2 regions of the Pseudogracilibacillus sp. SO10305 genome follow, and region 1 is predicted to be linked to the other one. Evidence: a T-box and tRNA genes for the amino acid it is inferred to sense, from the RefSeq annotation. Region 1 holds a T-box; the other holds one or more tRNA genes.
The links. The T-box of region 1 lies ahead of thrS (threonine--tRNA ligase). A T-box ahead of a tRNA ligase gene usually reads a tRNA of that ligase, here a tRNA-Thr.
Positions count from the first base shown of each region.

Region 2: it has a tRNA-Thr gene. The T-box ahead of thrS (threonine--tRNA ligase) is inferred to sense a tRNA for this amino acid. The anticodon was not compared.

Region 1 covers NZ_JAXHDE010000005.1:84,794-88,232, forward strand. Annotated here, with positions in the region: gene SPD45_RS06110 (replication initiation and membrane attachment family protein) at 1-3, shown strand, start outside; gene dnaI (primosomal protein DnaI) at 25-954, shown strand; gene ytxC (sporulation protein YtxC) at 1,055-1,888, shown strand; T-box leader at 1,939-2,176, shown strand; gene thrS (threonine--tRNA ligase) at 2,246-3,439, shown strand, end outside.
Region 2 covers NZ_JAXHDE010000011.1:5,129-8,567, reverse strand. Annotated here, with positions in the region: gene SPD45_RS09590 (general stress protein) at 652-981, opposite strand; tRNA gene SPD45_RS09585 (tRNA-Thr) at 1,833-1,903, opposite strand; tRNA gene SPD45_RS09580 (tRNA-Asn) at 2,057-2,128, opposite strand; gene SPD45_RS09575 (sensor histidine kinase) at 2,675-3,439, shown strand, end outside.

The sequences.
Region 1 (3,439 bases):
TAATGTTGTAAAGGACTGATGAACATGAAACCAATTCAACATTCACTTCAAAGATGGATTCAAAATAATGAATCGTTTCAGGAACGACATAATGCGATGAAACGTGAAATTACATCCCATCCGCTTGTCCGTCAATTTTTACAAGCACACGAAGAAATAACCGATGAGCAAATTGAACGTAATTTAAATAAATTGTATGAATATATTACACAATCACATCAATGTGATCGTTGTACGAGTGTTGAAACGTGTAAAAATATGTTGCAAGGATATTCACCCATTCTGGAATACAAGAATGAAGAAATCCATATATCGTATGAAAAATGTCGGAATCGATTAGCTGAAGAAGCACAAACTGAGCAGAGTGATTTAATAAGAAGTGTTCATATGCCGAAAGAGATTTTAGAAGCACGTATTGATGATGTGCATATTGATCAAAATCGTACGAATGCCATTAAAAATATGACGCAGTTTTTAAATGCGGCAGAAGAAAAACTACCAGAACGTGGGATTTTCTTCTCTGGACCGTTCGGTGTTGGAAAAACATATTTACTTGGCGTCATTGCTAATCGATTGAAACAATTTAATATTTCATCGATGCTTATTTATATGCCAGAATTCGTACGAGAAATGAATGCATCTATTAAAGACAATACAGTACAACAAAAAGTTGATGCTTTTAAAAGAGCCGATGTTCTTATGTTAGACGATATCGGGGCTGAAACATTATCTGCATGGTTCCGTGATGAAGTACTTGGCGCAATTTTGCAATACCGTATGATGGAGAAATTGCCCGTGTTTTTCACATCGAATTATACGATGGCTCAATTAGAAGAAATTTTAGCAACAACGACAAGAGGCGATGTCGAAAAGGTTAAAGCAGGTCGTATTATGGAACGTATTAAACAAGTTAGCATCGAAGTGCCTGTAAATGGAGAAAATCGTAGAAGATAATGTAAGCTATAAAGTTATACAATTTTATATAAATCATTCATGAAACCGTTCATACATCCATATAGTGATAATACATATATGGATGAAGGACGGTGTTTATTTGCGAAAAATTTATTTTCATTGCGAAGACGAACTCATGTATTTTTGTGAACTTCTATTTCAAAAAGAAAAGAAAATCCACTTACATTGGGAAAATCAAAGTCGACATAAAAATGAACTGACCATTTTACAACATGTGCCAGATGATAGTATAAAAGCATGTATGATCCAACTTTTTATGCAATTTCGATTTCACCGTATGATGAAAGAAATCATTCAAGATACATTTCATTACGATAAAGATGAAGAGGTTGAAGCGATTATGCATTGGACAGATTGGGTCATTACTGCGAATATTCATCATGAGAGATTGTACAAGCACCATGAAACATTTCAAAAATTTTTACGGCCATTATTTTCACGTTATATTTTTGATCGAACATATATCCATTTTGATGAGATGTGTTTATTTTCTCGCCAAGAAGTAAAACGAAAAATGACCCAAATTGTCGGTTATGCAATTGATGAGTGGAAAGAAGAGGAACGATACCAGCATTTTATTCATGCAATTCGTGTATACATTCAAAGCCGACCGAGCAAAATAGATGAAATACATATTTTACATGAAGATACATTTCAATTTTTTACATATCGTGGAGAAAAAATTGTGCAAGAACAAATTGAGCATCATTTAGAAAAAGAACCGTTATATTTATTTGGAATCGATACATTAGAATATGATGTCACACCAGTCATTACATTTTTACCAAAACAAATATATGTGTATACAGACGATTTAGCAGATACAAAGGTAACAGCTTTACGTAATATTTTTGAAGAAAAAGTGACCCCATTGCAAAAAAAGTATTTTCCGTTTCGTGTGAAGGAAAATTAATTGAAAAAAATTTATATTATTGGTATACTTTTTAATAGAAAAAGTTGATATGAGAAGTTATGAAAAGGACACGATTGTTTCAAGTAATCATAGACAGGAAAAGAAGCCATTGACTGAGAGCTTTTGCTATTGATTCGAAATAATTACCACCTTTGAACTCTACAATGGAAATAATAGTATATTGTAGCGGATTTCACCGTTAACGAAAGAATGAAGTCGAATCATTTTTACGTATTTATTACGTTTCGAAAATGAGGGTGGAACCACGAATATATACTCGTCCCTTTAGTTTTTAAGGGAGGAGTATTTTTATTTTTACAAGCATAATTTCAACTATATAAGAAGGAGTGTTTTAGAATGATTACAATGACGTTTCCTGATGGAAATACAAAAGAGTTTGAACAAGGGGTAACAGGGGAAGAAATTGCCCAATCAATTTCACCCGGTTTAAGAAAACAAGCGGTAGCAATTAAGCTAGACGGTGAACATTATGATCTACGACGCCCAATTGAAAAAGATGCCGCGATTGAGATCATTACATACCGTGATGAAGAAGGTATTGATATTATGCGTCACTCGACAGCACACTTACTAGCTCAAGCTGTCAAACGTTTATTTGGTGATGTGAAATTTGGTGTTGGTCCGGTAATCGAAGAAGGGTTTTACTATGATATGGATTTAGAACATGTTATTACACCAGAAGATTTACCAAAAATTGAAAAAGAAATGCAACGTATTATTGACGAAAATTTAGAAATTGAGCGTATTGAAGTATCACGTGAGGAAGCGAAAAAAATGTTCGAGGAAATTGGGGACGATTTAAAATTAGAATTAATCGATGCCATTCCTGAAGACGAACAAGTAACGATTTATAAGCAAGGCGAATTTTTTGACCTTTGTCGTGGAGTTCATGTACCACAAACTTCGAAAATTAAAGCATTTAAACTATTAAGTATTTCTGGAGCTTACTGGCGAGGAGATAGTGACAATCAAATGTTGCAACGTATTTACGGAACGGCATTTGAAAAAGAAAAAGAAGTAAAAGATTATTTACAACTTTTAGAAGAGCGTAAAGAACGCGACCATCGAAAATTAGGAAAAGAATTAGAGATCTTTACTATTTCTCAAAAAGTGGGACAAGGTTTACCATTATGGTTACCAAAAGGAGCAACAATTCGTCGTATTATTGAGCGTTATATTGTAGATTTAGAAGAAAAATTAGGATATGACCACGTCTATACACCTGTATTAGGAAGTGCAGAGCTGTATAAAACTAGTGGACATTATGACCACTACCAAGAAGATATGTTCCCAGTTATGGATATGGACAATGAAGAGCTTTTCCTACGTCCAATGAACTGTCCACACCATATGATGGTATATAAAAACAATTTATATAGTTATCGTAACTTACCTGTTCGAATTGCTGAACTTGGTATGATGCACCGTTATGAAATGTCTGGAGCGTTAGCAGGGTTACAACGTGTAAGAGGAATGACGTTAAACGATGCCCATATTTTTGCTCGTCCAGACCAAATTAAAGATGAATTC
Region 2 (3,439 bases), on a different contig from region 1:
ACAATACAGATTGATGAAAATTCTTTTGCTTCCATTCAACATATCTCCTGACTCATACAAAATAAAATATAAGAAAGACGAACGATACATAAAATTACAATAATAAAAATGAAAGTGCGATCAATTTATAAGTGCATATATAACAAAAGCAGTAATTATATAAAACAAAAAAACCTGTACATATTTCATAAATGATAACTCACTTTTACCAAAAAAATTAAACAGATAAAAAACATTACTTTTCTATCTGTTTAATGAATGGACGTCGTTCCTATTTTTAATCACTATTCTTTATAAGATTATCTTCATAGTATAACATCATCCATTTCTATTAGAATTCATTCGGGACACTTCGTTCAAAAGATCTTCTGCTGTACACCTATCTCGGCTAAACGTTGTTTGACCATTCATTTTATTTTCATCTACATTAACATCTAAATATTCGATCTGAACATATTCCAGATAATCCGATGCTATTTTATCCCAAATATAATCATTTAAAGAAAATTTCATTACTGTTCTAATAGGCTAGTTGGAATAATCTCCCTTTTCACCCAATTACGTACTAAATTATTTTGTATGTGGCAAAGCATTCGGGAAATTATTAAAGTAAACAGTTCATGACATGGGAATTTTTTAGTTCTTATTATACTATTTTTCGCTCGTACTTATTAATAACACTTTACCATGATCAAGTTTTTCTTCTAATTTTGCTGCCTCGTCTTCCGAAAAGCCAATTACTTCTAATTTATTTCTTAATTCATCCCCTTTCTTATTGAACATATTTTCCATTGCGACTTTCATACCTTCTTCCTCTAATCCAATTACATTTGCATTCACTTTATTCGCAATACGTTTCGTACGATCATCATCATGTGAAATAATATATAAATTTTCTTTCGACACACCATCGTTCAATTGCTTCTCTACCTCTTGAATGACATCTTGATCATCTTGAAACTCTTTCACTTGTGGCTTCAAAGTTAGTTCTTCCTTTCCTGTTTTATTTAAATGTTTCACAGGTAGCTTCTCCTATCTAACGACTTTTAAACATCTTTTTGAGCATTAAATATCGTATATAAAAACAAAACCACTCTAAAAAACATAGAGTGATTAGCTATCATTACTTATATACAATTGATACGAAAATAAATCCAAAACTTGCTGCAAACTTTATATCGACTATTTCTATGTTGGGATTAGATTGCAAAAACGTATTTACTTTATGGTCCAATCCTGTCGTTAGCAAAGCACTAAAGGAAATAAAATTCGTTTTCACCATCCCTTTCAATGTATAAATTACTTTTCATCTTTCTCTTCATAAAGTCTTGAAATTTTACATAATACAATGATCGAATATGTTGTAGAGGTAAAAAAAAGCAAAATAACGAGAACCGACTAATTGACGAAGAACACCTATCCTCGGAAACTCTAAAATAAATATTAACACTATCATAATGATGCGTATAATAGCTGCTTGTATGATTTCATTTACCTTTGTAGCCATACAATCATCCTAAAATTTATAAGTTACGACTCTTCTATATTTACTAAAATTTAGATTAGCAATAATTGTATACCCTTTGATTTTGAGACAAAAACCCTTTCCCACCAATGTGAGAAAGGGTTGATATGTAATAATGTAATATTAGTGTGTCGAATGGCAATAAAACATATTTAGCAGAATGTTAATATATAACCGAAACAAGATTAACCATTTTGAACGTGTTCAAACTTTTTACAGGAAAAACAACATTAAATGTATTTACATACTTTTATCCGAAAGTCCATTTAAAATCAACTTACACTCTTCAAATACTTTTATAAATATAAGCCAGTAGTGAGAATCGAACTCACATCGCCGCCTTACCATGGCGGTGTTCTACCATTAAACTATACTGGCATTTAAAAAAATCATCATTTCATACATCTCAGCAAAATTCTTAAGTAATTAAATCACTTCATCATACTATTTTCAAATATCCAATAATATGTATTTTCCATACAAAATAAATGTTTTGCCACAAAACTACGAGAGCAAAAAGACATAAAAAAGCTCCACAGGTAGGGTTCGAACCTACGACCGATCGGTTAACAGCCGATTGCTCTACCACTGAGCTACTGTGGAATCATAGTAAATTACTTATACCCGATTGTTTCATGTGTTAACTCTAATGGTCTCGTCGTGCATACGCACTCCTCGCAGACTTCGCTTACGCTCCGTTGCTCTACCACTGAGCTACTGTGGAATCATAGTAAATTACTTATACCCGATTGTTTCGTGTGTAACTTGACGATAGCCGCCTCCGGGCCTTACGGTCCTCGGCGCAGTTTATATGATTTTTTAACAAAAATCATATAATGCTCTACCACTGAGCTACTGTGGAATCATAGTAAATTACTTATACCCGATTGTTTCATGTGTTAACTCTAATGGTCTCGTCGTGCATACGCACTCCTCGCAGACTTCGCTTACGCTCCGTTGCTCTACCACTGAGCTACTGTGGAATCTTCATAAACTTTGTATTGCTCATTTCACTCATATCATAACGAAAATTATTTGTTTGTGCAAATAAAATACTTCTCGTAAATATTTTGAATGAAAATACATGTAAACTCCCATGTAAATCGATTACAATATAATTAGATAATATACAAAAATGGAGGGATGAACGTGCAAATAATAAGGCAATGGTATAAACAAATAAAATTCCAAACGAAAGTTTTAGTACTAATGAATGCTCTTATTTTTATTATTTTTCTAGCATTGTACTTATACATTCATTCCATTACATCACAAAATATTCAAGAGGAAGTTGGTAAAAAAGCACTCGCAGTTTCTGAAGCAATTTCCGCATCTCCAAGCATAATACAAGCATTTGATGAGGATGATCCTTCTGCAAATATTCAAGTTTACACAGATGCCATTCAACATAAAATTGATGCCGAATTTATCGTCGTTGGGGATAAAAATGAAGTAAGACTTGCGCATCCACTTAAAGATCGAATTGGCAAGAAAATGGTTGGGGATGATAATGAACGGGCCCTCCAAGATGGTAAGTCTTATATTTCTAAAAAAGAAGGGAGTATTGGGTTATCTATTCGAGGGAAAAGTCCTATCATAAAAGATGGAGATATTGTTGGAGTTGTTTCCGTTGGATATTTATTAGAAGATATACATAAACTCGTATGGAAGCAAAATACACCAATTTTGTTTTTACTTATCGTATTTTTAGGAATAGGTATGGCCGGCGCCTTTCTTATTGCTCAACATTTAAAAAAATTACTACATAAAATGGAACCAGAAGAAATTGCCTCCCTTTTATTACAAAAGGAGGCCATTTTACAATCTGTTAAAGAAGGAATCATTGCCGTCGATATACATAATCGAATTACATTAATAAATGAAGCAACAAAAGAAATGTTACAAATAGAAACC